One region of the Pelomonas dachongensis genome, then DNA from elsewhere that is predicted to be linked to it. Evidence: riboswitches for the same ligand, from Rfam matches in the RefSeq annotation. Region 1 holds a riboswitch; each other region holds the start of a gene.
What was found. A riboswitch is a leader RNA that binds a small molecule or an ion and turns the genes downstream of it on or off. The one in region 1 is predicted to bind S-adenosylhomocysteine.
Positions count from the first base shown of each region.

Region 2: linked by a shared signal. The riboswitch ahead of ACG02S_RS05830 (MFS transporter) and the one ahead of ahcY (adenosylhomocysteinase) in region 1 are both predicted to bind S-adenosylhomocysteine.
Region 3: linked by a shared signal. The riboswitch ahead of metH (methionine synthase) and the one ahead of ahcY (adenosylhomocysteinase) in region 1 are both predicted to bind S-adenosylhomocysteine.

Region 1 covers NZ_JBIGHY010000007.1:219,994-230,514, forward strand. The annotation lists gene secF (protein translocase subunit SecF) at 1-60, opposite strand, end outside; gene secD (protein translocase subunit SecD) at 73-1,974, opposite strand; gene yajC (preprotein translocase subunit YajC) at 2,030-2,353, opposite strand; gene ACG02S_RS19255 (DNA glycosylase AlkZ-like family protein) at 2,535-3,635, shown strand; S-adenosyl-L-homocysteine riboswitch at 3,754-3,828, shown strand; gene ahcY (adenosylhomocysteinase) at 3,904-5,319, shown strand; gene ACG02S_RS19265 (TlyA family RNA methyltransferase) at 5,327-6,076, shown strand; gene metF (methylenetetrahydrofolate reductase [NAD(P)H]) at 6,073-6,924, shown strand; gene ACG02S_RS19275 (OmpW/AlkL family protein) at 7,053-7,661, shown strand; gene ACG02S_RS19280 (TonB-dependent receptor plug domain-containing protein) at 7,721-10,051, shown strand; gene ACG02S_RS19285 (low molecular weight protein-tyrosine-phosphatase) at 10,071-10,521, shown strand, end outside.
Region 2 covers NZ_JBIGHY010000002.1:240,964-251,484, reverse strand. The annotation lists gene ACG02S_RS05845 (TonB-dependent receptor) at 1-1,581, shown strand, start outside; gene ACG02S_RS05840 (tryptophan halogenase family protein) at 1,692-3,227, shown strand; gene ACG02S_RS05835 (NAD(P)/FAD-dependent oxidoreductase) at 3,239-4,324, opposite strand; S-adenosyl-L-homocysteine riboswitch at 4,387-4,468, shown strand; gene ACG02S_RS05830 (MFS transporter) at 4,482-5,666, shown strand; gene ACG02S_RS05825 (M24 family metallopeptidase) at 5,716-7,533, opposite strand; partial or broken gene ACG02S_RS05820 (mechanosensitive ion channel family protein) at 7,727-8,341, shown strand; gene ACG02S_RS05815 (MarR family winged helix-turn-helix transcriptional regulator) at 8,330-8,851, opposite strand; gene kynA (tryptophan 2,3-dioxygenase) at 8,915-9,742, opposite strand; gene kynU (kynureninase) at 9,744-10,521, opposite strand, start outside.
Region 3 covers NZ_JBIGHY010000001.1:363,255-373,775, forward strand. The annotation lists gene ACG02S_RS01765 (hypothetical protein) at 61-177, shown strand; partial or broken gene ACG02S_RS01770 (ATP-binding protein) at 200-666, shown strand; gene ACG02S_RS01775 (magnesium chelatase subunit ChlI family protein) at 781-1,023, shown strand; gene ACG02S_RS01780 (outer membrane lipoprotein) at 1,056-1,673, opposite strand; gene metH (methionine synthase) at 1,769-4,477, opposite strand; S-adenosyl-L-homocysteine riboswitch at 4,498-4,568, opposite strand; gene ACG02S_RS01790 (HD-GYP domain-containing protein) at 4,654-5,862, shown strand; gene ACG02S_RS01795 (GntR family transcriptional regulator) at 5,942-6,331, shown strand; gene ACG02S_RS01800 (ABC transporter ATP-binding protein) at 6,328-7,227, shown strand; gene ACG02S_RS01805 (ABC transporter permease) at 7,224-7,892, shown strand; gene ACG02S_RS01810 (ATP-binding cassette domain-containing protein) at 7,904-10,000, shown strand; gene ACG02S_RS01815 (ABC transporter permease) at 9,997-10,521, shown strand, end outside.

The DNA of each region.
Region 1 (10,521 bases):
GTTGAGGATCAACGCGTGCTTCATGAACGGGATGTCCCGTTTGATGCGGAAGAGTTCCATCGTGTTGCTTTCTCAGGCCTTGGCGGCAGCGTCTTCGGTCGGGGCCTCGGCGGCCGGGGCGTCGGCCTGCGGCCTCCATACCTGGCCGATGGAGATGCTCTTGAGCTTCTTCTGGCGGCCGTACCAGAGGTTCACGAGGCCGCGGGAGAACACGACGGACGAGAACATGGACGTCAGGATGCCCAGGCAGTGCACGACCGCGAAGCCCTTGATCGGGCCGGAGCCGAAGATCAGCAGCGCGAGGCCGGCGATCAGCGTCGTTACGTTGGAGTCCAGGATGGTGTCCCAAGCGTGCTTGTAGCCCAGGTGGATGGCCTGCTGCGGCGCGGCGCCGTTGCGCAGCTCCTCACGCACGCGCTCGTTGATCAGCACATTGGAGTCGATCGCCATGCCCAGCGCGAGCGCCATGGCCGCAATGCCCGGCAGGCTCAGCGTGGCCTGCATCATGGACAGCACGGCCATCAGCAGCAGCAGGTTGAACCCCAGCGCCAGTGACGAGAACACGCCGAACAGCAGGTAGTAGCAGCACATGAACACGGCCACGGCGACGAAGCCCCAGGTCACGCTGGCAATGCCCTTCTCGATGTTCTCCTTGCCCAGGCTCGGGCCGATGGTGCGCTCCTCGATGATCTCCATCGGCGCGGCCAGCGAGCCGGCGCGCAGGAGCAGCGCGGTGTCGGCGGCTTCCTGCGTGGTCATCGCACCCGAGATCTGGAAACGGCTACCCAGCTCGCTGTTGATGTTCGGGGCCGTGACGACCTCGCCCTTGCCCTTCTCGAAGATCAGGATGGCCATGCGCTTGCCGACGTTCTCGCGCGAGACCTCCTTCATGATGCGGGCGCCCTTCGCGTCCACCGTCAGGTGCACGGCGGGCTGCTGCTTGTCGTCGAAGCCGGACTGCGCATCGGTGAGGTTGTCACCGGTCAGCACGACCTGGCGCTTGACGATGATGGGACCGAAGCCGCGGTCGATGAAGCGCTCGGTGCCGAACGGCACGGGGCCGTTGCCGCTCAGTGCGGCCTGGGCTTCGGCGCTGTCGTCCACCATGCGCAGTTCCAGCGTGGCGGTGCGGCCGATGATGTCCTTGGCGCGGGCGGTGTCCTGCACGCCGGGCAGTTGCACGACGATGCGGTCCAGGCCTGATTGCTGGATCACCGGCTCGGTGGTGCCGAGCTCGTTGACGCGGTTGTGCAGCGTCGTGATGTTCTGCTTCAGCGCGGCTTCCTGCGTGGCCACCTGCGCCTGCTGCGACAGGCTGCCGGCGATGCGCAGATCGCTGCCCTCGCCCTGCGGCGTCCAGGTGACCTCGGGCAGCTGCGTCTTCAGCACAGTCACGGCGGCCTGGCGCTGCTCGGCGTCGCGGAAGGCCACCAGCACGGTGTTGCCGTCGCGCGAGATGCCGGCGTGGCGGATGTTCTTCTCGCGCAGCATGGTGCGCACGTCGCCGATCAGCGCCTCGGACTTCTTGGTCAGCGCCGCCTTCATGTCGACCTGCATCAGGAAGTGCACGCCGCCGCGCAGGTCCAGGCCCAGGTACATCGGGTTGGCGTGCAGCGCGGTCAGCCACTGGGGCGAACGCGACAGCAGGTTCAGCGCGACGATGTAGGCCGGGTCCTTGGGATCCGGATTCAACGCCTTGCTGATCACGTCCTTGGCGGCCAGCTGCGTGTCGGGATCGGCGAACCGCGCCTTGACGGAGCTGCCGTCGAACTGCACGTAATCCGCCTGGACACCGGCTTCCTTCAGTGCGGCCTCGATGCGTGCCTGCAGCGCCGTGTCCACCTTGACGGTGACCTTGGCGCTGGAGACCTGCACCGCCGGCGCCTCGCCGAACAGGTTGGGAAGCGTGTAGAGCGTGCCAATCAGCAGCGCGACAAGCAGGATCGCGTACTTCCAGAGCGGATAGCGGTTCATGAGGAGACTTTCTTGTCAGCGCCGCGGTGGCACCGGAATATGGCGCCCTGTCGGCTTACTTCAAGCTGCCCTTGGGCAACACCTGAGAGATGGCGCTGCGCTGGATCTGCAGCTCCACGCCCGTGGCCACTTCAAGGTGGATGAAGTTGTCGCCCAGCTTGCTGACCTTGCCGACCACGCCGCCGGCGGTGACGACCTCGTCACCCTTGGCAACGGCCTCGATCATCGCCTTGTGCTCCTTCTGGCGCTTCATCTGCGGCCGGATCATGACGAAATAGAGCACGACGAACATCAGCACCAGCGGCAGCATGCCGAGGAGACCGGACTCGGGACTGGCAGCGGCCGGAGCGGCTTGGGCGTAGGCGTTGGAGATGAACACGATGGATTCCTCAGGTGAACAGGCAGGGACGGCCGCGACCGTCCAGAGCAACCGCGAATTCTAGTGCCGCCCCGGCGGGCGCCCCTTGCCCCGGCGCCCTGCTAGCCTGAGCGGCGCCACTCGGGGCCTGCGGTGTCGCGGCGCGCCTCTGGCGCCCCACTTACCCGCGCCAGTACCGCACATGCCCAAGCCGCCCGATCTCGACACCCTGCGCCGCCACGCGGTCGCGCGCAGCCTGTTCGCTCCCACCACGCTGATGGCCGCCGTCGAGCGGCTGGGCGGCTTCGTGCAGGCCGACCCGCTGCGCGCCCCGGCCCGCGCCCAGGATCTGACGCTGCGCCATCGCGTGAAGGGCTACCAGGCCGGCGACCTGGAACGCCGCTACCCGCGGCTGGACCTGCAGGAAGACTTCTTCATCAACTATGGCTTCGTGACGCCCGCGCTGCGCGCGCTGATGCATCCGCGCACGGCACACCGGGTGTGGGACGAGCCGCGCTGGCAGCTCGCCAACGCGGTGCTCGCGGAGGTAGGGCGCCTGGGCGAGGCGCACCCGGCCGCGGTCGATGCGGCACTCGGTCATGGGCCGGTGAAGAACTGGTTCGGCGGCAACAGCCGGCTGTCCACCGAGCTGCTGGACGGCCTGCACTACCGCGGCCGGCTGGACGTGGTGCGGCGCGACAGCGGCACACGCATCTACCGCCTGGCGGCCCCGTCCTTGGGGCAACAGGCCCACCCCGACCCGCAGGCCGCGATGGACGCAATGGCCGATGCGCTGGTGCAGAAGTACGCACCGTTGCCGGCGGGCAGCCTGTCCACGCTGATCAGTATGTTGGCCAGCGGCGCGCGGCAATGGCAAGATCTGCGCCGCACGACCTTCGCGCGCGCCAAGGCCCGGCTGCCCCATGCGCGCGTGGACGGCATGGACTGGTACTGGCCGGCCGGCGAAGACCCAGCGCGCGGCTGGCGCATCCCGGCGCAGGTGCGGCTGCTGGCCCCCTTCGACCCGGTGGTCTGGGACCGGCGCCGCTTCGAGCAGCTGTGGGGCTGGGCCTACCGGTTCGAGGCCTACACGCCGGCGGCCAAACGCGTGCGCGGCCACTATGCGCTGCCGCTGCTGTGGCGCGACCAGGTCATCGGCTGGGCCAATGCCAGCGTGAAAGGCGGCGCGCTGCACGTTGACTGCGGCTATGCCGCGGACCGCGCGCCGCGCGAGGCCGGCTACCAGGCGGCGCTGGAGGACGAGATCCAGCGCCTGGCCGATTTCCTCGGCGCCAGGCGTTGACTGCGGACGGCCCAAGCGGCGCAGGCGCCATGGCGCACCAACCGGCGAAGCGGTATTTGTCATCGAAGCCGCCCCGCCACGGGCGCTCACCACCACGGGCAGGCCGCTAGAATGCGGGCCTTCCGAGGAGCGTTGCAACCTCTACCCTTGAGGCCAGGCTCGGAACCCTCCATTGCAACTGCGCTCACCCGCTGGCCGACCGTGCCTGGGTGAGATCCGATCTCTCCTTGCGTGCGTCCAGCGGCTTCATTTGATTGAAGGAGCCTGCATGACCGCCGCCGTCAAACACATCGTCAAGGACCTGTCGCTGGCCGACTGGGGCCGCAAGGAAATCAAGATCGCCGAGCACGAGATGCCGGCGCTGATGGCCATCCGCAAGGAATACGCCGCGTCGCAGCCGTTGAAGGGCGCGCGCGTGACCGGCTCGCTGCACATGACCATCCAGACCGCCGTGCTGGTCGAGACGCTGCAGGCGCTGGGCGCCGAAGTGCGCTGGGCCTCGTGCAACATCTTCTCGACGCAGGACCACGCCGCCGCCGCGCTGGCCGCGGTGGGCACACCCGTGTTCGCCTACAAGGGCGAGACGCTGGAAGACTACTGGGACTACACGCACCGCATCTTCGAATTCGGGGACAAGGGCGCGGCGGGCGAAGGCCCCAACATGATCCTGGACGACGGCGGCGATGCGACGCTGCTGATGCACCTGGGCCAGAAGGCCGAGAAGGACCTGTCCGTGCTGGCCAACCCGGGCAGTGAGGAAGAGCGCATCCTGTTCGCCGCCATCAAGAAAAAGGTGGCGCAAGACGGCACCTGGTACACCCGCAAGGCCGCCGAGATCATCGGCGTGACCGAGGAAACCACCACCGGCGTGCTGCGCCTGAACGAGATGGCCGCCAAGGGCGCGCTGCAGTTCCGTGCGATCAACGTCAACGACTCGGTCACCAAGAGCAAGTTCGACAACCTCTACGGCTGCCGCGAGAGCCTGGTGGACGCCATCAAGCGCGCCACCGACGTGATGGTGGCCGGCAAGATCGCCGTCGTGGCCGGCTACGGCGACGTGGGCAAGGGCTCGGCGCAGGCGATGCGTGCGCTGTCGGCCCAGGTCTGGGTTACCGAGATCGACCCCATTTGCGCGCTGCAGGCCGCGATGGAAGGCTACCGCGTCGTGACGATGGAATACGCCGCCGACAAGGCCGACATCTTTGTCACCGCCACCGGCAACAAGAACGTCATCCGTCGCGAGCACATGGAGGCGATGAAGAACAACGCCATCGTCTGCAACATCGGCCACTTCGACAACGAGATCGACGTCGCGTCCATCGAGAACTGCGGCTGGGACGAGATCAAGCCGCAGGTCGACCATGTGACCTTCCCCGACGGCAAGAAGATCATCCTGCTGGCCAAGGGCCGCCTGGTGAACCTGGGCTGCGGCACGGGCCACCCGAGCTATGTGATGAGCTCGTCGTTCGCCAACCAGACCATCGCGCAGATCGAGCTGTTCGCCCACAAGGACCGCTACGAAGCCGGCAAGGTCTACGTGCTGCCCAAGCACCTGGACGAGAAGGTCGCGCTGCTGCAGCTGACGACGCTGAACGCGCAGCTGTCCCAACTGACCGAGGAGCAGGCGGCCTACATTGGCGTGAGCCAGCAAGGTCCGTTCAAGGCGGACACCTATCGCTATTGATCCCTCGATGCGCGCTGACCAGCTCCTCGTTGCCCAAGGCCTGGCGCCCACGCGCTCGGTCGCGCAGCGGCTCATCAGCCACGGCGCGGCCGAATGGGCCTCGCCCACCGGCTGGGCTGTGCTGAAGAAAGCCGGCGAGGACCTGCCCGAGACGGCGCAGCTGCGCGTCACCGACGACGCGGAGCTGCGCTACGTGTCGCGCGGCGGGCTCAAGCTGGAAGGCGCGCTGGCACGCACCGGTCTGGACGTGGCCGGCCACACGGTGCTGGATGTGGGCCAGAGCACCGGTGGCTTCACCGACTGCCTGCTGGCGCATGGCGCGAGGCGCGTCGTGGGCGTGGACGTGGGCCACGGCCAGCTGCATGCGCGGCTGCAGGCCGATGCGCGCGTGACGGCGCTGGAAGGCCTGCACGTGCGTGAGCTAGACGGCACGCTGCGGCCGCACACGCCCACCGGTGGCTTCACCGTCATCGTGGGCGACCTGAGTTTCATTTCCATGGTGGGCAGCCTCCCGGAGTTGCTGCCCTGGCTGGAAGTGCACGGCCACCTGCTCGTGCTCATCAAGCCGCAGTTCGAACTGGGGCCACAAGCCCTGGGCAAGGGCGGGCTCGTCAAGGACGAGGCCGACTACCCGCGACTGGAAGCCCGCGTGCGCCTGGCCTGCACGGCCCTCGGCCTCAAGGTGCTGGACTACTTCGACAGCCCCATCACCGGTGGTGATGGCAACCGCGAATTTTTCTTGTGGGCCTCCCGATGAGCACCCCTGTCAGTTTCGAATTTTTCCCCCCCAACACGCCGGTCGGCGTCGAGAAGCTCAAGACCGTCGTGCAGGAACTGGGGGCGCTGAAGCCCCAGTACTTCAGCGTCACCTACGGCGCCGGCGGCTCCACGCGTGACAAGACGCTGTCGGCCGTGATGGACATCGCTGGCGCCGGCTTCGATGCCGCGCCGCATCTCTCCTGCGTGGGTTCCACGCGGGAGAACATTGCCGAGATCCTGGCCACCTACCGCGAGCGCGGCATCCGCCGCGTCGTCGCGCTGCGCGGCGATCTGCCCAGCGGCACCGCCACGGCGGGCGAGTTCCGCTACGCGTCGGAGCTGGTGAGCTTCATCCGGCAATTTGAAAGAGACGGCCAGGGCAAGGCATGGCACATCGAGGTGGCCGCCTATCCCGAGACCCACCCGCAGCAGCGCTACGCGGCACGCGACCTGCAGCACTTCGCCGACAAGATGCGCGCGGGTGCCGACGGCGCGATCACGCAGTTCTTCTTCAACGCCGACGCGTACTTCCACTTCGTTGACGAGGCCCGCAAGCTCGGCGTCACCCAGCCCATCGTGCCGGGCATCATGCCCTTCCACAACTACGGTCGCATCGCGCAGTTCGCGCAGCGCGACGGCATCGAGATCCCGCGCTGGGTGCAGATGAAGATGGAAGGCTTCATGGACGACGCGGCCAGCATCCGCGCGTTCGGGCTGGACGTGGTGACGCGGCTTTGCGAGCGCCTCGTCGCGGGTGGCGCACCGGGCATCCACTTCTACACGCTGAACCAGAGCCCGCTGACGCTGGAGATCTGCAAGCGGCTGGGCCTCGGGGCCAAGGCTTGATCCAGCGCAAGCGGGCGCGCTGAAGCCCTCGGCCGCACGCTGCGGCCTTGTCCTGCCTCAAAGGCCGCCGGCACGCGCCGGCATGCAATGGCGCCATCGGGACCCCGTCCCTCTTTCGGAGCCATTGCATGAAGTTCATCCCCGCCGCCCTTGCCCTCGCCTGCGCCTTCGCGCTGACCCCGGCACTCGCCGATGCGGACGGCCCCTGGCTGGTGCGCGTACGCGCGCTGCACCTCGATTCGGCCAACAAGGACAGCACCGGCCTGGGCCTGGCCATCGACAACAAGACCTTCCCCGAGCTGGACATCAGCTACTTCATCACGCCGCACCTCGCGGCCGAGCTGATCCTGACCTATCCGCAGAAGCAGACGCTGACCGCCGGCGGCGTCGAGATCGGCTCGCTGAAGCACCTGCCGCCCACGCTGACGCTGCAGTACCACTTCAACCCCACCGGCACCGTGCGTCCCTACGTGGGCGGCGGCGTGAACTACACGAACTTCTCGTCGGTGCACTTCGCACCCGCCGTGCAGACCGCCCTGCAGCCAGGCATCAAGCACAGCAGCTGGGGCGGTGCGCTGCAGGCGGGCGTGGACTTCCAGATCGCCAAGGGGCTGTTCCTGAACCTCGACGTCAAGAAGGTGCAGCTGGGCACAACGGTCTATTCCCGCGGCGCCGAGGCTGGCAAGTTCAAGGTCAATCCGACCCTGATCGGCGCCGGCGTCGGCTGGCGGTTCTGATCATGTAAATGCTTGCTTTACATGGGTTTTCGTAACAGGAGTCAGCAGAATGCGCGGCCATGAGCCGCCTCCTCCTTGCGCTGGCCCCGCTGTGCGCCTGGACTCTCAGTGCAGCGCAGACGCCGGCCTCTCCAGCCCCTACAACACCCGCCACGCCGCCGAAGTCTGCGGACGCACCGGCGCCGGCCGCCGCCGCGCCTGCGACCGACAAAACCGGCAACAAGCTGGACCGCGTGGAGGTCAGCAGCGGCCCGACGGCCAACAGCCGGCGGCGCAACAGCACGGCCAGCAAGATCGTCATCGAGCGCGAGGACCTGGAGAAGTACGGCGACGTCGTGCTGGGTGACGTGCTGCGCCGCCTGCCGGGCGTGACGCTCGGCGGCGGCCGCCCGGGCCGTGGCGGCGACATCCGCATGCGCGGCATGGGCGGCGGCGCAACGCAGATCCTCATCGACGAGGAGCGCCCGCCGCCGGGCTTCGCGGTGGAAGACCTGCCGCCCGACCAGATCGAGCGCATCGAGATCTACCGCGCGCCCACCGCCGCCACCGGCACGCGGGCCATTGCCGGCACCATCAACATCGTGCTGCGCGAGCCGCTGCAGAAGTCCAACCACGAGGTGCGCATGGGCGTGGGCTGGGACCGCAACAAGCCCCAGGTGGATGCCAGCTGGACACGCAACCTGAAATGGGGCGGGCCGAATGGTGACGAGTTCGTCGGCGCCATCTCCACCAATGGCGCGGTGCGTCGGTTCTTCAACAACGTCGACTCGGGCAATCGCATCACCGACACAGAGACCGGTGAGGTCACCGAACAGAACACACAGATCGGCACCAGCGAGAACCAGAACACCAGCCTCAACGGCAATGCCCGGCTGCGCTGGAAGTACAGCGACACGCTGAGCTTCAACCTGTCGCCATCGTTCTTCCTGTCGCAGAACGAGGGCAGCAGCCAGTACAACTCCGAAGGCACGCGCTTTCGAGACGTGCACGGCGAGAACGACGCCAAGAACCACAACCTGCGGCTGAACCTGTCGGCCGACTACCGCCCGCAGGTGGGCGAGAGCTTCAGCCTGCGCCTGGGCACCGGCACGTCCAAGAACACCCGCAACAGCGAGCGGCGCGACACGACGACCATCGGCGGCGTCACCACGGAGCGCCTGCAGCAGGACCACAACTCGGTCGAGGAAGACCAAACCAGCCTGAACGGCCGCTGGAGCCTGAAGACGGCGCAGGAGCACCAGTGGGTCACCGGCGCGGAGCTGGAGCGCAGCCAGCGCACGCAGCTGGTGGACACGCTAGTCAACGGCGCCGTGTTGCCGGGCCTGGTGAGATTCGGCAACACGCTGGTCTCGCGCAACGAGCGCTTCGCCGCTTACACGCAGGATGAGTGGAGCCCGAGCAAGCAGTGGTCGCTCTACGCCGGCCTTCGCTACGAGCGCATCGAGACCACCGCCGAAGCCACCGGCAATCTGCCCGAGGCGCGCAACGTCTCCCAAGTCACGTCGCCGTTGCTGCACCTGCTGTGGAAGCCCGAGGCCTTCCCCAAGGACCAGGTGCGCCTGAGCCTCACGCGAAGCTACCGCACCCCCAACCTCCAACAACTGGTCGCCCGGCCGACCATCAACGCCACCTACCCGGACGGCCCCAACTATCAGACTCATGCCGACCGCGCCGGCAATCCCGACCTCAAGCCCGAACTGGCCACGGGCGTGGACTTCAGCGTGGAGCACTGGCTGCCGACCGGCGGCATCATCTCTGGCAGCGCCTTCGTGCGCGACATCAAGGGCACGTTCCGCAACGATGTGATGCTGGAGACCGTGAGCTGGGACACCGTCCAGCGCTGGGTCAGCCGGCCGCGCAACCTGGGCAACGCGCGCCGCATGGGGTTCGAGTTCGAGTTCAAAGCCCGCATGGACGAGCTGTGGGAAGACGCGCCGGCCGAACTTCAGATGATGCTGCTGCGTTTCAACTTCGCCCTGTTCAAGAACAAGGTGGAGGGCATCCCGGGCAACAGCCCGCGCCTGGACCAGCAGCCCCGGGGCACGTTGAACTTTGGCATCGACCACCGCTGGAAGGCCTGGGGTCAGAACTTCGGCAGCGGTTTCAACCTCAACTACGTGCCCGCCGTCCGCGAGCAGGTGACGGAGTACCTGCGCAACGATGAAACCGCGCGCCGCCAGCTCGATGCCTACCTGTCGTGGAGCAGCGGCTCGGTGCGAGACGGCATCAACTGGCGCCTGTCCATGGCCAACCTGACGGCACGCGATGCCGAGTCGCGCTCCGAGGGCATCAGCACCAACAGCGTCACGCAGCGCCAATACCTGACCGAGAGCTGGTCGCGCAACAAGACCTTCCGCGTGATCTCCCTGCGCGCCGACATGCGCTTCTGATGCTGACGAGAATGCGGCAATGACGCGCCGCATCCTCTTCTTCTGCATGGGCAACATCTGCCGCAGCCCCACGGCCGACGGCGTCATGCGTGCCAAGCTGAAGGCAGCCGGCCTGGACATCGAGGTGGACTCGGCCGGCACGCACGGCTATCACGTCGGCGCGCCGCCGGACGAGCGCAGCCAGGAGCACGCGCTCAAGCGAGGCTATGACCTGAGCCCGCTGCGCGCCCGCCGGCTGCTGGCGCGCGACTTCAGCGACTTCGACCTCGTGCTGGCGATGGACGCCGACAACGTCGCGCACGCCCGCGCGCTGTGTCCCCCCGCGCAGCGGCACCGGCTGAAGCTGCTGCTGGACTACGCGCCGCATCTGGGCCGACACCACGTGCCCGACCCCTACTACGGCGGCGCGGCCGGATTCGAAGAGGTGCTGGACCTGGTGGAGGCGGCCTGTGACGGGCTGCTCGCCACCC
Region 2 (10,521 bases), on a different contig from region 1:
CGCCAGGAATCCATCCTGGAGCTGTATGCGGGCACGGGCGCTGGTGCCCAAGGGGCGACCGACACGTTCAATGTCGTGCTGCCGGTGGGCGGCGGTCTGCCCAGCATCACGGCCGGCCTGAACTATGCGGACCCGGCGCTGATCAAGCTGGTGGACTCCGGCGGCTGGGGCCAAGCGGGCTACCTGAAGGATCCCAAGGTCAGCGACGAGATCAAGTCCGCCCGTCTATCGGCCAAGGTCAGCCAGGATCTCGCCTTTTTCACTGGTGGCGAGGTGGGCTTGAACTTCACGCAGCGCGAGAAGTCGCGCAACGTGCCCGAGTGGTTCCTGGACTTGAAGACGTCACCGACCACCATCCCGGCGGGCCTGCTGATGGGGCCTAACAGCCTGGGCTACGTGGGGCTGGGTGACTTCATCTCGTATGACGGCCGCGCCGCTGCGGCGCAGTTCTACAACCTGCGTCCCAACCTCGGCAACAAGGACATCATCAACAAGGACTGGACGGTCAAGGAAGACATCACAACCGCATTCTTCAGGGCCGACGTCGATACCGAACTGCTGGGCCTGCCGCTGCGCGGCAACCTGGGTGTGCAGGCGGTGCATGCCGACCAGAAGTCCAACGCCTTCAACATCCAGGGCGCAACGACCAGTCCGGCAACCTACGGCACGAAGTACACCGACTGGCTGCCGAGCCTAAACCTCAGCTGGCAGGTCGCCAACAATCAGAACCTGCGGCTGGGCCTGGCACGCCAGATCACCCGCCCGCGCATGGACGACCTGCGCGCGACCAACACCTACAGCGTGGATCTCACCAAGGTCAACGACAAGGGCGATCTGGGTGAGTGGAAGGGTGACGGCGGCAATCCGGCATTGAAGCCGTGGAAGGCCGATGCCATCGACTTGTCCTACGAGTACTACTTCGGCAACAAGGGCTACGTGTCGCTCGCCGCGTACTACAAAGAGCTGAAGACCTACATCTACAAGCAGAAGATCAACATCAACTTCCAGGACCGCTTCGGCACACTGTCGGTGCCGCCGAACACGCTGACACCGTCGTCGCTCAACGGGTTGTTCGAAACACAGGCCAATGGCGAGGGTGGTTCCATGTCCGGCGTGGAACTGGCCGTGTCGCTGCCGCTGCAGATGGTGAGCAACTTGCTTGATGGCTTCGGCGTGCAGCTGAGCTACGCCTACGTCGACAGCAAGATCTCGCCCTTCGGTCCTGGCGACTCGCGCCCGCTGCCAGGCCTGTCGCCCAACACCTACAACCTGACGGCCTACTACGAAAAGCACGGCTTCTCGGCCCGTGTCAGCACGCGCATCCGCGATGGTTTCGTGGGCGAAGTGACCGGCTTCGGCGCGGACCGCGCCTTCGAGTACGTCAAGAAGGAACAGGTCACCGACCTGCAACTGGGTTACGAGTTCCAGAGCGGCGTGGCCAAGGGGCTGTCGGTCGTGTTCCAGGTCAACAACCTGGGCAACGAGCCCTATGTCGAGTACTACAACAACGACATCACGCAGACCAAACAGTACACCAAGTACGGCAAGACCTACCTGTTCGGCGTGAACTACAAGTTCTGACCGGCGCTGTGCCTGAGTGAACGAGCCCTTGCCGGAGCAATCCGGCAAGGGTTTTTTGCATCGACGACGCATGCCAACATGGCACGCGCCAGCAGCTTCTTCTTCTGACCATGGCCCTGATCCAAGACATCGTCATCGTCGGCGGTGGCACCGCCGGCTGGATGACCGCCGCCGCGCTGTCCACGGTGCTCCGCGGGCGCTATCGGCTGCGCGTCGTCGAGTCCGACGATATCGGCACCGTCGGCGTGGGTGAGGCCACCATCCCGATGATCCAGCGCTTCAACCGCGTCGTCGGCATCGATGAGAACGAGTTCCTGCGCGAGACGCAGGGCACGTTCAAGCTGGGCATCGAGTTCGTCAACTGGGGCCGCGTGGGCGAGCGCTACATGCACGGCTTCGGCAAGCTGGGGCAGGACCTGTGGACCGTGCAGTTCGAGCAATACTGGCACCGCCTGCGCGCGCTGGGTCGTGCGCAGCCGCTGGAGCAGTACAGCATCGCGCGCATGGCGGCGCTGGCCAACAAGTTCATGCCGCCCCGCCCCGACCTCGGCAACTCGCCGCTGGGGGAGATCGCCTACGCCTATCACTTCGACGCGAGCCTCTACGCGCGCTACCTGCGCGGCCTGGCCGAGCAGCGCGGCGTGCAGCGCACCGAAGGCAAGGTCACGCACGCCAGGCGGCGCGGCGAGGGGGCCAATCCTGGTCAACACCCGGGCCATGTCGACGCAGTCGTGCTGGCAAGCGGCGAGCGGATCGAAGGCCAGCTGTTCATCGACTGCACAGGCTTTCGCGGCCTGCTCATCGAGCAGACGCTGAAGACCGGTTTCGAGGACTGGACGCACTGGCTGCCTTGCGACCGCGCTGTTGCCGTGCCGTGCGAATCCGTGAAGCCGCTGACGCCTTACACCCGCTCGACCGCGCACCGCGCCGGCTGGCAGTGGCGCATCCCGCTGCAGCACCGCATCGGCAATGGCCATGTGTACTGCAGCGCCCACATCAGCGACGACGAGGCGGCGGCGACCTTGCTCGCCAACCTCGACGGCCAGCCGCTGGCCGACCCGCGGCCCATCCGCTTTCGCACCGGCATGCGCCGGCTGGCCTGGAACGAGAACGTCATCGCCATCGGCCTGGCTGGCGGGTTCCTGGAGCCGCTGGAGTCCACGTCCATCCACCTGATCCAGGCGGCCATCCAGCAGTTGCTGGACTTTTTTCCGGATCAGGGCTTCAGCGCAGGCGACATTGCCGAGTTCAACCGCCACAGCCGCTTCCACTGGGAGCGCATCCGCGACTTCGTCATCCTGCACTACCACCTCAACCAGCGCGACGACTCCGCCGGGGTGGGGTTCTGGCAGGACTGTGCGCACATGAAGGTGCCCGATTCGCTGCAGGAAAGACTGGACCTCTACCGCAGCCACGGTCGCGTCGTGCGCCGCGACAACGAGCTGTTCTCCGAGGTCGGCTGGATCCAGGTCATGGAGGGCCAAAACCTGGTGCCGCAACGCCACCATCCGCTGGCCGAGCTGCAGGACGCGGATGCCACCGAGGTATATCTGGAGGGCGTGCGCGAGGTCATCGCCAAGTGCGTGGCCTTCATGCCCGACCACGCGGCCTACGTCGCCGAGCACTGCGCGGCGAAGCCGTTGTGATGTGATGCCCGTCAGACCTCCATGCGCTGCGCCACCCACTCGGCCAGCGCCAGCGATGCCGTCAACCCTGGCGACTCGATGCCCAGCAGGTTGACCAGGCCGGGCGACATGTCCACGCGGAAGTCCGCTGCCGGCTCGCCGGGGCCGCCGAGCTTGGGCCGGATGCCGGCATAGGCAGGCTGAAGCGCGTCGGCCGGCAGGTCGGGCCAGTAATGACGCACCTCGGCCTCGAAGGCCGGCGCCAGCACCGGGTCGACGGCGTAGGCGAGGGCGGCCGGGTCGGCGTCGGGCAGCCATTGGACATCGGGCCCGAAGCGTGCCTGGCCGCCCAGGTCCAGAGTCAGGTGCACGCCCAGCCCGCCGTCCACCGGCAGCGGGTATATCAGGTGCGAGAACGGCGCCCGGCCGCTCAGCGAGAAGTAGTGGCCGCGCGCGAAGCGCAGCGCCGGCGCTTCAGCGCCGAGCGCCTGCGCCACCTGGCCCGCAAACAGCCCGGCGCAGTTGACCACCCAGCGCGCGCCCAGCTCGAAACCGTCGCCGGCACGCAGCCGCCAGCCGTCGCCGTCGCGTTCGCCACCGTGAACCGGACTGGCCAGCGCCAGCACCGCGCCTGCCGCCTCGGCATCAGCCAGCAGCGCGGTCATCAGCCCGTGGCTGTCCACGATGCCGCTGGAGGGCGACCACAAACCGCCCACCGCCCGCAGCGCCGGCTCGCGCGCCAGCAGCTGCGTGCGGTCCAGCAGCGCCAGGTCGTCCACGCCGTTGGCCGCGCCTTGAGCGGCCAGCGCGGCCAGCCGGGGCAGGTCGGCCTCGCGCGTGGCCACCACCAGCTTGCCGCAGCGCCGGTGCGTGACGTGGCGGGCCGCGCAGTAGTCGTACAGCAGCGCTTTGCCGCGCACGCACAGCCGCGCCTTCAGGCTGCCGGCCGGGTAATAGAGCCCGGCATGGATGACCTCGCTGTTGCGGGCTGAAATGCCGGTGCCTATGGCGCCGGCGGCTTCGACGATGACGACCTCGCGCCCGCGATGGGCCAGCTCGCGGGCGACGGCCAGGCCCACGACGCCGGCGCCGATGACGGCAATTTGCACTTGATCCATGACCCTCAGCCTAGCAGGCGGTCTTGCCTAAAATCCCCACCGCGTCGTCCAAGCGGCGCCGTCCCGCCGAGGGGTGCTGCGACGAAGGCCACGATGCCTTCGCCACGCTCGGGGGAGACGCTGGATCAAGGGCGCCCTTCATTGAAAGGGTTTGCTCATGCCTTCGGGCTCGGTCAATGCATCGATACGCACCATCCTGCCGCTGGCCTTCGTCACCGGCGTCAGCATGGCCGCGATGGATCTTTATCTCCCCGCCGTGCCCGCGCTGCAGGTCGGCATGGGCATCAGCATCTCGCTGGCCCAGGCCACCGTGGCCGTCTTTCTGGTCGGGCTCGCCGCCGCGCAGTTGCTGTGGGGTGAGTGGCTGAACCGCCTGGGGCCGCGCCGCTGCATGCAGATCGGCCTGGCGCTGCTGGCCCTGACCAGCCTGGGCTGCGCGCTGGCGCCCAACATCGAGACACTGCTGGTGATGCGCCTGCTGCAGGGGCTTGCCGCCGCCGCGGCCACGGTGGTCGCGCCCACCGTCGTGCGCGCGACGCTTGCCGACGCCGACGTGGTGCGCGGCATCGCGGCCATCTCCATGGTGGAGGCCATCGTGCCGGCGGCCGGTCCGGTGCTGGGCGCGTTGCTGCTGCAGGTGACCAACTGGCGCGGCACCTTCTGGGTGTTGGCCGGGCTGTCGCTGCTGGTGTTGCCCTGGGTGGTCAAGATTGCGCCGCGCCAGTTGCCCGGGCTGGACCTCGTCCATGACGCCAGCTACGCCGCCATCCTGCGCAACCGCAGCTATGTGCGGCTGGCGCTGTCGCACGCGCTGTGCATCGGCGCCTTGCTGACCTTCCTTGCCAGTGCGCCGCAGCTGCTGCAGCACGCGCTGGGCGTGGGCGCCGACGCGTTCGCGCTGCTGCAGGTGCTTGGCGTCAGCTCGTTCATGCTGGGTGCGTCGCAGTCCGGCCGGCTGGCCAAGCGGCTGGGCCATGCTCGCGTCGTGCGGCTGGGTGCTTCGGCGCAGGTGGTGGCGTGCACGCTGGCGCTGGCGGGCGCGTCGCTGGGCCAGCTGACGTATGCCGCCGTGGCGGCGTACTGGATGTGCTTTTGCGGCGCGCTCGCCATCCGTGGGCCGGCGACGTTCGTCGACGCGCTGGCGGTGCCGCCCGCGCAGATGGGCCGCGCGACGGCGCTGCTGGTGCTGGCGCTGCTGGCGGCAGGTGCGCTGGGCACACAGTTGGTGGCGCCGTTCCTGGGTGGCGTGGACAGTGCGGTGCCGGTGTTCTGCGGCGTGCTGGTACAGCTGCTGGCCAGCGCCGCGCTGGTGTGGCGCTACCCGGTGCTGCTCAAGGCCTGAGGTCCAGCGCCGCCACGGCGGGTGCGTGGCACCGGCCGTGGTGCCGGCTTCATGCCGCGATAGGCTCGGTGCGTTGCAGCAGCCACGCCAGCGCCGCGCCGCTGACCCGCGGCTGCAGGCGTTCGCGCACGGTCGCGTGGTAGCTGTTCAGCCACGCGATCTCGTCGGTGCGCATCAGGCTCATGTCGATGCAGCTGGTGGCGATGGGGCACAGCGTCAGCGTCTCGAACGCCAGCATCTCACCGAAAGCGTTGTGCTCGGGCGTGTCGACGGCGACGTTGAGCACTAAATTCTCGATGCGCACGCCCCACTGGCCGGGCCGGTACAGCCCCGGCTCGATGGACGTGACCATCCCGGGCTCCATTGCCATCGTCGCGTCGGGGATGGCCTTGCTGATGCTCTGCGGGCCTTCGTGCACGTTCAGGAAGTACCCCACGCCGTGGCCGGTGCCGTGGCCGTAGTCCAGGCCGTGCTCCCACAGCGGTGCGCGAGCAATGGCGTCCAGCATGGGGCTGAGCGTGCCGCGCGGGAAGCGCGTGCGCGACAGCGCGATGGTGCCTTTCAGCACCAGGGTGTAGTCGCGCTTCTGCGCGTCGGACACGGAGCCGATGGGCCAGACGCGCGTGATGTCCGTCGTGCCGCCGAGGTACTGGCCGCCGGAGTCGATCAGCAGCAGCCCGCTGCCCTCGATGTGCGCGAACGACTCGGGCAGTGCGCGGTAGTGGGGCAGGGCGCCGTTGGCCATCCAGCCGGCAATCGTCGAGAAGCTCAGCCCGATGAAGTGTTTGCGGCGTGCGCGGCAGGCGGAGAGGCGCGCGTCTACGTCCAGCTCGCTCCAGCGCTCGCCGCGCGCCAGCGACGCCTCGAACTCGGCGTAGAACTCGCACATCGCCGCGCCGTCCTCGGCCATCGCCTCGCGGATGAACACGGCCTCTGCGGGGCTCTTGCGGCTCTTCTGCAGCGTGCTGGGGTTGATCTGCTCCACCACCTTCACGCCGCCCGGCACGGCTTCGCGCAGGCCCAGCGTCACGCGGCGCGGGTCGATCAGCAGCTTCGCGTCGGGCGGTAGCGCGCCGAGCGCGGCGGCGGTCTGATCGTAGGGCGCGAGGTGGATGCCGTCGGCAGCCAGGCTTGCGGTGACGCCGGCAGGCACCTTGCCGTCGGCGATGAACAGCCGGCCGCCCCCCGCCTCCAGCAGCAGGTGGGCGATGAAGACGGGGTTGCACTCCACGTCCGCGCCGCGCAGGTTCAGCAGCCAGGCCACGTCGTCCACGGTGGAGACCAGGTGGTGACTGGCCCCCGCGTCGGCCATGGCCGCGCGCACGCGCGCAAGCTTGTCCGCGCGGGCGACAGCGGCCTGCGGCGGCAGGTGCTCGTAGATGGGGTCGAGGGGCAGGCCCGGCCGGTCGTCCCACGCGTCGCTCAGCAGGTCCGCATCGGTGCGCAGCTTGACGCCCTTGCGGGCCAGGCCGGCACGCAGCGCGTTGGCCAGCGACAGGCCCAGCACCTGGCCGTCAACGGCCAGCGTCTGGCCGGGCTGCAGCGCGTGCGCGATCCAGTCGATGTAGATGGTGGCGGCGCCCGAGTTCATCTTCTCCAGCGTGATGCCGCTGCCCGCCAGCTGCGCCTCGGCCTGGGCCCAGTAGCGGCTGTCGGCAAACAGCACGGCCAGGTCGCGCGTGACGACCAGGCTGCCGGCCGAACCGGTGAAGCCCGACAGCCACTCGCGGCCCTGCCAGCGCTGCGGCAGGTATTCAGACAGATGAGGGTCAGCGGAAGGGATCAGCACGGCGTGTGCGCCGGCCGCGGCCAGCGCGTCGCGGATGCGTTCGATGCGCAGACGGGTTTCATGGGTGCGGGCATCCATGGCAATCCTTGTGGGAAATCGTGGTCGCGCGATCTTAGGCGCCTGCATTTCGAGATGATTCTTGAAATTGATACCTGGCATGGGGCCCCTGCGGCACAAGGGGAAGCCGGCCCGCTCGACGCCACCTTCGTTGCGCTGTCCAGCGGTCGGCGCCGCTGGCATGCCATGCATGCTGAAGGCCCAGATGGGGCGTACGGCCTTCATCGCGAGCCTGGGCGTGGGCGGCATCGCCGTCGCGTTGGCCGCGCAGAATATTCTCGGCGACCTCTTCGCCTCAGTGGCCATCGCGCTGGACAAGCCTTTCGAGGTGGGCGACTTCATCGTGCTGGGCTCGGTGGCTGGCACCGTCGAGCTGGTCGGCGTTAAGACGACCCGCATCCGCAGCCTGGGCGGCGAGCAGATCGTCATGTCGAACACGGAGATGCTGAAGCAGACTGTCAGCAACTACAAACGCCTGCGGGAGCGCCGCATCGTCTTCGGCTTCGGGGTCACCTACGACACCGCGCCCGATCAGGCGAACGCGATTCCAGGCATCGTGCAGCAGGTGGTCGAGGCCAGCGAGCGGCTGCGCTTTGATCGCGCGCACTTCAAGGCGTTCGGCGAGAGCTCGCTGGACTACGAGGTGGTCTATTACGTGCTGGAACCGGACTACCGGATCTACATGGACGAGCAGCAGCGCGTCAATCTGGCGTTGATGACGGAACTGAGCAAGCTCGGCGTGGACTTCGCGTTCCCCACACGCACGGTTGTCATGGCCCCGCCAAGCAAAGCCGCCGGCGCCAGCGGCGCGTCAGCTTCAATCGCCTAGCGGGATATTCGCGGCCCGCTCGTCGGCTCCGAGGGCGGCGATCAGTTCGGCCAGGTCCGCATCCAGACGCTTGAGGGTCTTGGGGTCCAGCGCGGCGAGAGCTTGAGGCAGCACGCCGGTGAACGGCCCGGGCACGCGCCGGAGCACCTGCTCGCCCGCCGGCAGGACATGCAGCTGCACGGTGCGGCGGTCCGGCCCATCCTTGCTGGCGACGATCAACTTGCGATCGATCAGGATCTTCACCAGGTTGCTGGCCGTGGACTGGTGCACGTCCATGGCCTTGGCCAGCGCGTTGACGCCCAGGCCTGCCGACGAGGAGATGATGCTAAGCGCCCAGACCTGCGCACCGCCGATGCCGGCCTTCTTCTCGACGCTCTGGAAGTGGGTCTTGACCGCGTTGAAGACCAGTCGGAAGCGCCGCAGCACCTGCACTGCCGGGTCGGCGACGGCCGTCGTGTCGGCGGCGGGGAGAGGCGGTGAGACGACCTTGTTCTTCTTGCTGTGGGCCATGGCAAATGATAGGGCGCGCCACCTGCCGCCGCGGCACGCGGCAATGCCGCGCGCCGAGCGGGACTACAGCTCCGTGCGCAGCGCCCACAGCTCTGGGAACAGCACCACGTCCAGCATCTTGCGCAGGTAGCTGACGCCGCCCGTGCCGCCGGTACCGCGCTTGAAGCCGATGACGCGCTCGACCGTCGTCACGTGGCGGAAGCGCCAGAGGCGGAAGGCGTCCTCCAGGTCCACCAGCTCCTCGCCCATCTGGTACAGGTCCCAGTGCTGTTGAGGTGCGCGGTAGACCGTCAACCAGGCGTCCTTCACTCCGTCGCTGGCCACATGCGCCTGCGTCCAGTCGCGCTCCAGGCTGGCGGCCGGCACGCTGATGCCGCGGCGAGCCATCAGCTTGAGCACCTCGTCGTACAGCGACGGCGCTTGATAAGCCGCCTGCACCTGAGCCAGCAGGTCGGGCCGGTGCTCGTGCGGCTTCAGCATGGCGGCGTTCTTGTTGCCCAGCATGAACTCGATGCGTCGGTACTGCGCGCTCTGGAAGCCGCTGCTCTTGGCCAAGTAAGGGCGCACGGCCGAGTACTCGGGCGGCGTCATCGTCGCCAGCACGTCCCAGGCGTGGACGAGCTGCTCCATGATGCGCGACACCCGCGCCAGCATCTTGAAAGCCTCGGGCAGCCGGTCCGCCGCCACGTTGGCCTGCGCCCCGTGCAGCTCGTGAAGCATCAGCTTCATCCACAACTCGGACGTCTGGTGCTGCACGATGAACAGCATCTCGTTGTGGTCGGGCGAGAGCGGCTGCTGCGCGGTCAGGATCTGGTCGAGCTGAAGGTAGTCGCTATAGCTCATGTCCTTGGAAAAGTCGAGCTGGGCGCCGTGATGGTCGGTAGAAGACACGTCAGGTGACTTTCGAGCGGGAGGTGAACTGGGGCGTGTTCCAGGAGCCGGTGGCAACGATGTCGGCGATCGCGTTGACAGCGGTCACCACGTCGGCAAAGCCGTTGTAAAGCGGCGCGAAGCCAAAGCGCAGCAGCTCGGGGTTGCCGGCGCGGTAGTCGCCGATGACGCCGCGCGCGATCAGCGCTTGCATCACCGCGTAGCCGTCGGTGCCCTTGGGCAGCGCGAACGACACCTGCGAGCCACGCAACGCGGCATCGCGCGGCGTGGCGATGGCCGCACCCGGCACGCGCTCCTCCACGCCGCCGATGAAGGCCTCCGTCAGCGCCAGCGACTTGTTGCGCAGCGCCTTGATGCCGCCCAGCTTGCTCGCGGCGTCGAACACGTCCAGCGCGGTGTCCAGCCCGGTCATGGACAGCAACGCGGGAGTGCCGCACTGGTATTGCTGGATGCCCGGCGCGGGCTGGTAGTCGCTGTCGAAGCTGAACGGCGACGCGTGGCCCAGCCAACCCGTCAGCGGCTGCCAGACCTGGCCCTCGTGGCGGGGGTGCATCCACACGAACGCCGGCGCGCCAGGGCCGCCGTTGAGGTACTTGTAGCCGCAGCCGATGGCGAAGTCCGCAGCGGCCCCCAACAGGTCGATGGGCACGGCCCCGGCGCTGTGCGCCAGATCCCACACCGCCAGCGCGCCGGCCTGGTGGGCCCAGCGCGTCAGCAGCGCCATGTCGTGCATGCGGCCGCTGCGGTAGTTGACGTGCGTCAGCATCAGCACGGCGCAG
Region 3 (10,521 bases), on a different contig from region 1:
GGATTGCCGTGAACCTCGCGACGGCTGACCGCCCAAGGCGGCGGGCGTTTCGACCTGGCGATGGCGCTGGGCCTGCTGGCTGCCAACGGCCCGGTCGATGCCGCCAAGCTCTCCCACTTCGAATGCGCCGGCGAGCTGTCGCTGGCAGGCGAACTGCGCGCGGCGCGCTCGCGATAGCGCTGGCACTGCGCCACTGCTGATGACCGGGCCGCCCGGCACGGGCAAGTCCATATTGTCGCTGCCCCTGGCGGGCCTGCTGCCGCCACTGGATGACGAAGCCGCTCTGCAATCCGCCGCCGTGCTGAGCCTGGGCGGGCAGTTCGACGTGTCGCGCTGGGGGCAGCGGCCCGTGCGCGCGCCGCACCACTCGCGTCTAGCGTGGCGCTGGTGGGCGGCGCCTCGCCGCCGCGACCGGGCGAGATATCGCTGGCCCAGCAAGGTGTTCTCTCGTCGATGAACTGCCCGAGTTCCCGCGCGCTGCGCTGTAGGCCTAGCGCGAGCTGCTGGAGACCGGGCGCATCCTCATCTCGCGGGCTGCCCGGCAGGCGGAGTTCCCGGCGCTTCCAGCTGGCCGCCGCGATGAACGCCTGCCCGTGCGGCTATCTCGGCAACCCGCTGACAGCCTGCCGCTGCACGCCGGACCAGGTGGCCCTCTATCAGGGCCGGCTCGGCGGCACCTTTCTGGACCGGCTGGACCTGCTCGTCGAAGTGCCCGTGATCCCGCGGGGCGAGCTGCAGGACACGGCGCCGGGCGAAACCAGCGCTGTTGTGGCGGCACGCGTGGCGGCGGCGCGAGGCCGCGCGCTGCGCCGGCAACGCGTGATCAACCCGCAGCTGCAGGCGCAGGACCTGGCCGTGCATGCGGCGCTGGAGCCGGCGGCTAAAAGCTTGCTTGAGCGCTCGGCGGAGAAGTTGGGCTGGTCGGCGCGCAGCTTCCATCGCGTGCTGCGCGTGGCCCGCAATGTGGCTGATCTGGGCGGTGCCGATGTGATCGCGCCCGCCCATGGGGCGGAGGCGATCTAACTGCGCCGGGCGCTGCCCGGCGCGTCGCCCGCTTAGGCGCGGGTGAAGCCGTTGTCGGTCAGGCGGATCTCGTCGCCCGAGCGCAGGCCCGGATCGCTGCTGCGCTCGAACTGGCGCAGGCGGCCGTCGCGTTCACGCGCTTCGATGATCCACACCGTGCGGCTCTTCTGACGCTTCTCGATTTCGCGGCCCGCATAACCGCCCGCCACGGCACCGCCGACGGTGGCTAGCTTCTTGCCATTGCCGCCGCCGATCTGGTTGCCCAACAGGCCACCGATCACCGCGCCGCCGACCGTACCCAGCGCCGACGCTTCGCCCTCGCGGGTCTCGGTGCGGACGTTCGTCACCATTGCGCAGCTGCTGCACAGCTGGGCGAGCCGCTGTTCCTGGCGCTCGGCCGACGTCGGCTGGCGCACCGGCTGGACAGGCGCCTGCGCGACCAGCACCGGCTCGCGGCGCGCCACCGGCGCTGGTGCGATGGGTGCATCACGGTCGGCCTTGGCGGCGGGTTCCGAGATGGCGGCCGTCACTGGCGGGTTGTCGGCCGGCGTGGCAGTGGAGCGGCCGACCGCGTAAGCGCCGCCAAGCAGCGCGAGCACGACGGCAACGCCGGCAACGACCTGGGTGGAATTGACGCTGGGCGTGGACATGAAGGGCTCCGTCATTGTTGTTGGACACCTCATGTTCACGTCCGAGACGACCCGCGGGCTGTAGGACAAGCGCCCGACGCGGCGCCAGCGTCATATCAATCCAGCAGCGGCGCCAGCGCGCGGCGCGCGTCTTCGTCGCTGAGGCCGCAGCGCGCGGCCCAGTCGGCGACCTGATCTTCGCCGATGCGGCCGACGTTGAAGTAGGCCGCGTCAGGGTGGGCCAGGTAGAAGCCGCTGACGCTGGCGGCCGGCGTCATCGCCATGCTGTCGGTCAGGCCCATGCCGATCTCTTCGGGGACCAGCACCTTGAATAAGTCCCGCTTGGCGAGGTGGTCCGGGCAGGCCGGATAGCCTGGCGCGGGGCGGATGCCGCTGTACTGCTCGGCGACCAGCTCCGCATTGCTGAGCGACTCATCAGCGGCGTAGCCCCAAAACTCGCGTCGCACGCGCTCGTGCAGCCATTCGGCAGCGGCCTCAGCAAGGCGGTCGGCCAGCGCCTTGAGCATGATGGACGAGTAGTCGTCGTGGGCGGCCAGGAACTGCGCCTCCTTCTTGTCCACGCCCAGGCCCGCGGTCACGGCGAACAGGCCGATGTGGTCGCCGATGTTGTCCGTTTCAGCGGCGACGAAGTCCGACAGGCAGCGGTTCGGCCGCTTCACACCTTCGACGACCGGCCGCTCGCTCTGCATGCGCAGCCCGTGCCAGGTCATCGGCGGCTCGCTGTGGATGGCGATGTCGTCGTGGTTCACACGCGCGGCCGGGTAAAGGCCGAACACCGCGTGCGCCTGCAGCCAGCGGCCATCGATGATCTTCTTCAGCATCGCCTGCGCGTCGTCGAAGACCTTGCGCGCTTCGACGCCCACGACCTCGTCGTCGAGGATGGCCGGGTAGGGGCCGGCCAGGTCCCAGGTTTGGAAGTAGGGGCCCCAGTCGATGTACTTCGCCAGCTCGGCCAGGTCGAGGTTTTTCAGCACGCGGCGGCCGGTGAACTTCGGCGCGGGCGTCACGCGATTCAGGTCCAGCGGCGCAGCGTTGGCACGCGCAGCGGCCAGCGTCACCAGAGGCGTCTTCTTCTTGCCGGCGTGCAGCTGGCGGGTCTTCTCGATGTCGGCGCGCAGCTCGGCGATGTAGGCCCCCGCGCGCTCGTCGCTCAACAGCTCTGAGCACACGCCCACCGCCCGTGACGCGTCGGGCACGTAGACGACCGGGCCTTCGTAGTGCGGCGAGATCTTGACGGCCGTGTGCACGCGGCTGGTGGTCGCGCCGCCGATCAGCAGCGGCATGTGGCGCGACGAGAAGTACTCGTCACGCTGCATCTCGGCGGCCACGTGCTGCATCTCTTCCAGCGACGGCGTGATGAGGCCCGACAGGCCGATGATGTCGGCGCCCTCGTCTTTGGCTTTCTGCAGGATGTCCCGCGCCGGCACCATGACGCCCATGTTGACGACTTCGTAGTTGTTGCACTGCAGGACCACCGTGACGATGTTCTTGCCGATGTCGTGCACGTCGCCCTTGACCGTTGCCATGACGATCTTGCCCTTCGGCTTGACGTCGCCGCCGGCGGCCTCCAGCTGCCGCTTCTCTTCCTCGATGTAAGGCACGAGGTGCGCCACGGCGCTCTTCATCACGCGGGCGCTCTTCACCACCTGCGGCAGGAACATCTTGCCCTGACCGAACAGGTCGCCGACGACGTTCATGCCGGCCATCAACGGGCCTTCGATGACGTGCAGCGGCCGGCCGCCGCGCGCCGAGATCGCCTGCCAGGCTTCCTCGGTGTCCTCGGTGATGAAGTCGGTGATGCCGTGCACCAGCGCGTGGCTCAGTCGCGCGTTGACGTCGCCCGCCCGCCAGGCCAGGCGCGCGGAATCGTCCTTGCCGGCGCTCTTGGCGCGGTCGGCGATCTCGATGAGGCGCTCGCCCGCATCGGCGCGGCGGTTCAGCACCACGTCTTCCACACGCTCGCGCAGCTCGGCGTCCAGGTCGTCGTACACGCCCACCATGCCGGCGTTGACGATGCCCATGTCCATGCCCGCCTGGATGGCGTGGTACAGGAACACGGTGTGGATGGCCTCGCGCACCGGCTCGTTGCCGCGGAAGCTGAACGACACGTTGGACACGCCGCCCGACACCTTGGCGCCGGGCAGGTGCTGCTTGATCCAGCGCGTGGCCTCGATGAAGTCCACCGCGTAGTTGTCGTGCTCCTCGATGCCCGTCGCGATCGCGAAAATGTTGGGGTCGAAGATGATGTCCTCAGGCGGGAAATCCACCTCGTCAACCAGGAAGCGGTAGGCCCGCTCGCAGATCTCGGTTTTGCGCGCGAAGGTGTCGGCCTGGCCCTGCTCGTCGAACGCCATCACGACTGCGGCCGCGCCGTAGCGCTTCACCAGCCTGGCCTGGCGCTTGAACTCGGCCTCGCCTTCCTTCAGCGAGATGGAGTTGACGATTCCCTTGCCCTGGATGCACTTCAGGCCAGCCTCGATGACGCTCCACTTGGACGAGTCGATCATGATCGGCACGCGCGCGATCTCGGGCTCGCCGGCGATCAGGTTCAGGAAGCGCACCATGGCCGCCTGGCTGTCCAGCATGGCCTCGTCCATGTTGATGTCGATGACCTGCGCGCCGTTCTCCACCTGCTGGCGAGCCACGGCCAGTGCGTCCTCGAACTGCCCCGCCAGGATCATGCGGGCGAAGGCCTTGGAGCCGGTGACGTTGGTGCGCTCGCCGATGTTGACGAACAGCGTGCCGGCGTCGATGGCAACGGGTTCCAGGCCGGAGAGCTTGAGGGGGGGGGGCGAGAGGGTCATCGATGGCGGCTCGGGCTGAGGATCGATGAGCGCCGTTCGTCGAAATCCGAGCCTGGCAGGCCGAAAACCCGTCGCAGCGCTCCTCGGATGAGCCGGGAATTCTACGCAGTCGCCCCTTCGCCGTGCCTCAAGGGCGGCTCGTCCGCACCGAAGGCAGCGACAGAATCGGCGGATCCATGGCCACTGAACTCATCCCTCTTCCGGCCCGCTCGCTGCGGGTGGGCATGACGCTGCCCTACGACGTGTACGACGCCGGCGGCAAGCTGCTGGCCGCGCGGGGCCAGGTGTTGCAGGACACGCCGCAGGGGCGCGGCCTCATCGAAGGCGGCGCCTGGGTGCGGGCCGACTCGACGCTGGAGTTCCAGCGCGCCCGCGCGCATCGCCTGGACACGCTAGTGCTGCGCGACGTGCCGCTGGCCGACATTGCCAAGGCCGATTCGAGCTTCCACCTCGACGCGCTGACGCTGGCGCCGGTCAAGGTGGAGCAGGGCCCGCGCGAGGTGTGGTCGGACCTGCTGCTGCGCCTGCACGGGTTGTTGCGCGAAGCCGAGCCGCTGGATTTCCCGGGCCGGCTCGCCGCGCTGCGCGATGCCGCGCTGAAGCGGCTGCAAGCCCAGCCCGACGCGACGCTGCTGCTGCTGGTGTTCGAGAGCAGCCAGGAGTGGAGCGACTACAGCGCGCGCCACGCGCTGCTGACGCTGCTGCTGTGCGACATGGTGGCCCGGCAGCTGCAGCTGCCGCCGCCGCTGCGCGAGGCGCTGCAGGGCGCCGCGCTGACGATGAACTTCGGCAGCGGCGAATTGCACGACCGCATGGCCAGCCAGGCCGGTGCGGCCACGCCTGCGCAGCGCCAGTTGATCGCCGCGCACGGGGAACGCGCCGCGCAGCGGCTGGCCCAGGTGGGCATCACCGACGCGGTCTGGCTGACTGCCGTGCGCCTGCACCACGACGCCGGCCCCGGCCCGCTGGCCGCGCGCAGCGACGGCGAGCGGTTGGCGCGGCTGCTGCGCCGCATCGACATCTTCGGCGCCCGCCTGTCGCCGCGCCGCAGCCGCCCGGCCATGAGCGGCGCTGCCGCCGCGCGCGCCGTGTTTCTCGACGAGCGCGGCCAGCCCGACGAGGCCGGCGCCGCGCTCATCAAGGCCGTGGGCCTGTACCCGCCCGGCAGCCTGGTGCGACTGGCCAACGGTGAGGTGGGCATGGTGGTCAAGCGCGGCTTCAGCGCCAACGAGCCGCTGGTGGCCGCGCTGATCGGCAAGAGCGGCAGCCCGCTGTCGGCCCCGGTGCCGCGCGACACGCGGCTGGCCAGTCAGGCCATAGCCGCCAGCCTGGCGCCGGCGGAGCTGAAACTGCATGTGAACCTGGATCTGCTGCTCAAGCTCTAGCCTTTGCGCTCGCGACGCGGCACTGTGTATATGCCGCTTGCCCAACTGTGCATATCGACGTATTCTGTGTATACACGTTATGCACAGCAGTCTCGTCATCTCCCAGGCCGACGCCCGGCCCATGTACCTGCAGATCACCGAGCAGATCCGCATGCGCGTGGCGGCGGGCGACTGGCCGCCGGGCAAGGAACTGCCGTCCATCCGCGCGCTGGCGGCCGACCTGAAGGTCAGCGTGATCACGGTCAAGCGGGCCTACCTGGATCTGGAGACCGAGGGCGTCATCGTGACCCGCCACGGCAAGGGCTCGTTCGTGGCCGAGGCGCAGGAGCGGGTGCAGGCCTCGCAGCGCGCTGAGCTGGATGAGCACCTGGCCGCCGCCGTCCGCATCGCGACAACGCTGGGCCTGCGTGACGAGGAACTGATAGCCCGGCTGCGCAGCGTGCTGCACCCACAGGAGCCCCCCGCATGAGCGCGAACAAGGCATTCGAGATGAGGGGCGTCAGCAAGGCGTTCCGCTTCTTCTCGCTGAACGATGTGTCGCTGGACCTGGAGCCCGGCCAGATCATGGGCCTGGTGGGCCCCAACGGCGCCGGCAAGAGCACCACCATCCGGCTGCTGATGGGGCTGCTTTCGGCAGACGCCGGCGAGATCCGGCTGCTGGGCCGCGACATGCCGCGCGAGCAGGCCGCTGCGAAGGCAGACGTGGGATTCGTCAGCGACGACATGCGGCTGTTTGCGCACGCCACGCTGGCCTGGCACATGGATTTCGTCGCAGGCATCTACCCCGGCTGGGACGCCGCCTACGCCGCCGCGCTGTTGAAGCGTTTCGGCCTTCGCGCCGAGCAGCCGGCCAAGAGCCTGTCCACCGGCGAGCAGGCCAAGGCGCTGCTGCTGCTGGCGCTGGCACGCCGCCCGCGCCTGCTGGTGCTGGACGAGCCCACGTCGGGCCTGGACCCGGTCGCCCGCCACGAGCTGCTGAGCGAGTTCATGGACGTGCTGCGCGACGACCGCCGCAGCATCCTGTTCTCGTCGCACAACACGCTGGACGTGGAGCGCATCTCCGATCGCATCACGTTCATCGACCGCGGACGCGTTGTCGCGGCCAGCGACAAGGAGGACTTCCTCGACCGCTGGCGCCGTGTGCAGCTGCGGCTGCCTGCCGATAAGCCGGCGTGGAGCGCCCACGAGATCGTCGCCTGCCAGCGCGACGGCAGCCTCGCCACGCTGACGGTGGACGGCTTCAGCGACGACTGGTTGGCCGGTCTGGGCGCGCCGGTGGAGACCGTGCACCGCATGAGCCTGGAAGAGATCTTCGTCGCCACCGTCATGCACAGCCGTGACGTTCAACAGGCCCGCACCACATGAACACCCTTGCCGCCAAGCTCATCGCCAAGGAGCTGCACCAATTCCGCTGGGTGATGGCTGGCGCCGCCGCGGCGGGCCTGGCGGCGCTGCCGGCCGCCGCCACCGGCGAGGCCGGCTTCAACCTCGCCTTCATCGTGTGGGTGACGGCCGTCATCGCGCTGGGCGTCATGCTGGCGCTGTACGGCGTGGCCACGGAACGCAAGGAGCGCGCGCGCTTGTTCGTGCTGAGCCTGCCGCTGTCGCCGGCCGCCTACGTGCGCATCAAGCTGCTGGCGCTGCTGCTGTGCTTCATGCTGCCCTGGGCGGCGCTGAGCGCTGGGGCGGCGGTGCTCATCCTGGCCGTGCCCGGCATTCCGGACGGCGTGCTGCCCTACGGTCTGCTGCTGTGCGTCTACCTGCTGTTCAACTTCGCGGTGGTGCTGACGGCATCGCTGCAGATCGCGTCCGAGGCTGCGATGGGCGGCGTGATCATCCTGACCAACATGTCCGTGTCGCTCTTCATGAGCGCGCTGGGCCGCGTGCCCGGCCTGGGCGAGCACATGTGGACCCCCGAGCCCGTCTGGAACACCCCGTTCTGGATGCTGCTGGCCGCTGAACTGGCAGCCACGCTGCTGGTGCTGTGCGTCCCGCTCCTCTTCGCGGCGAGACGCCGCGACGCCCTCTAGAAGGAATCTTCATGTCAACTCAACCCAACGGCGAGAGGCTGCACGCCCTCGACGCAGTGCGGAGCTTTGCCCTTTTGCTGGGCGTCGCCTTCCACGCGATGCTGTCCTTCATTCCCGGCATGCCGCCCGGCTTATGGGCGATGGTGGACAACTCGCCCAGCCCGTTCCTCGCGGATGCGAGCTTCGTCGCGCACAGCTTCCGCATGACGCTGTTCTTCTTCATCGCCGGCTTCTTCGCGCGGCTGCTGCACCAGCGGCTGGGCACGAAAGGCTTCTGGGCCAACCGCGCCCAGCGTATCGCCGTGCCGCTGGTGGTGGGCTGGCTGCTGCTGTTCCCGGCCATCGGCTTCGTCTGGCACCTGGGCCTGCAGCAGGTGTTCAACGGCGCGCCGCCGGCAATGCCGGAGATGCTGAAGGCCCCCGGCGCATTCCCGCTGACGCACCTGTGGTTTCTGTACCAGCTGCTGTGGCTGTATGCCGGCGCACTCTTGGTGCGCGGCATCCTCATTCGCCTCGGCCCAGGCCAGGCAGTACGCCGCGTCGTGGACCGGGCTGTCACCGCCGCGCTCCGCTGGCCGGCCGGCGCGCTGATGCTGGGCCTGCCGCTGGCGGGCGTGCTGCTGGCGACGCCCGGCTGGTTCCCGTGGGGCGGCATTCCCACGCCGGACCAGTCGCTGATCCCGCAGCTGCCCGCCACCGTGGGCTACGGCGCGGCCTTCGCGTTCGGCTGGCTGGTGCAGCGCGCACCCGGCGCGCTGGCAGCGCTGCGCGCGCGGTGGTGGCTGCACGGCGCCCTGGCCATCGCGTCGTCGGCGCTGTGCCTGTACGTGATGAAGACGCAGCCGCCTTTCGGCATGCCCGAGCCGCCCAAGCTGGTCTTCACGCTGGCTTTCGTCGCATCCGCCTGGGCCTGGAGCTTCGCCATCGCCGGCGCCGCGCTGCGCTTCCTGTCGGGCCACCACCCGGCCGTGCGCTACGTGGCGGATGCGTCGTACTGGATCTACCTGGTGCACCTGCCGGTGGTGGCTGCGCTGCAGGTGTGGGTGGGCCACTGGCCGCTTCACTGGGCGCTGAAGTTTCCGTTCATCGTCGCCACCAGCCTGGCGCTGCTCCTGCTCAGCTACCACTTGCTGGTGCGCTCGACGGTCATCGGCAAGCTGCTCAACGGCAAGGTCTACCCGCGCGGTGCGGCGCCGGTGGAACAGCCGCCGCCCGCTGGCGGCGACGGCGTCGTCGCGCAGTTGCGTGGCGTGTCCAAGCGCTATGGCACCGTGGAAGCGCTGAGCCGCGTGGACCTGGACCTGAAGCGTGGCGAGCTGCTGGCGCTGTTAGGCCCCAACGGCGCGGGCAAGTCCACCGCCATCTCGCTGTGGCTGGGGCTGAACGAGGCGGATGCGGGCGAGGTGCGCCTGCTGGGCGGCGCGCCGCAGGACATCGCAAGGCGGCGCGGCCTGGGCGTCATGATGCAGAACGTCGAACTGCCGAAGGACCTGAAAGTGCACGAGCTGGTGGCCCTGTCCGCCAGCTACTACCCGCAGCCCATGACGGTGAAGGAGGCGCTGGAACGCGCCGGCATCGCCCCGCTGGCGAGCCGGCCCTACGGCAAGCTGTCCGGCGGCCAGAAGCGGCAGGTGCAGTTCGCACTGGCCATCTGCGGTCGACCGCGCGTGCTGTTCCTGGACGAGCCCACCGTGGGCCTGGACCTGCAGGCCCGCGAGGCGCTGTGGCAGCACATCCGCACGCTGCTGAGCGAGGGTTGCTCCATCCTGCTGACCACGCACTACCTCGAAGAAGCCGAGGCGCTGGCCACCCGCGTGGCCGTGCTGGGCAAGGGGCGCGTCATCGCGTCGGGCAGCGTGGACGAGATGCGCGCGCTGGTGTCGCGCCGCCACGTGCGCTGCGAGACCACGCTGCCCGCCGGCGAGGTGCGGCGCTGGCCCGGCGTGGTGGACGTGAGCGGCGACCACGACCAGCTCGCCATCGTCGCCACCGATGCCGAAGGCGTCGTGCGCCGCCTGCTGGCCGCCGACCCCTCGCTCTCGCGTCTGGAGGTCCGCCAGGCCGGGCTCAACGACGCCTTCAACACCCTGACCCGGGAGGCCGCATGAACACGCTGACCCACACCACCCCGGCGCTGCATGTGCCCGCGCACTCGGTCGCCAGCGTCTACCTGCTGGAGACTTGGCTGGAGCTGCTGCGCCTGCTGCGCTCGCCGGCCTTCGCACTGCCGATGTTCCTGCTACCGGTCGGCACCTACCTGCTGTTTGCGTTTGCCGTGGCGGGCGAGATGGTGGCCAAGGACCCGGACGCCGGCCGCTTCATGTTCGCCGGCTTCTCGGTGATGGCCGTCACGATGGCCGCGCTGTTCGCCACCTGCCCCAACCTCGCACTGGAGCGCGAGCAAGGCCTGCTGACGCTCAAGCGCGCGCAACCTGCACCGCCAGGCGCGTGGCTGACGGCCAAGATCGTGGCCGGCGTCGTGTGCGGGGCCATCGCCTACCTGCCCATCCTCGTGCTGGCGGCCGTCACCGGCCAGGCCCGGCTGGATGGCGCGCAGCTGGCGGCGATGAGCGCCGTGCTGGTGGCCGGCACCATTCCGTTCTGTGCACTGGGCCTGATGCTGGGTGCG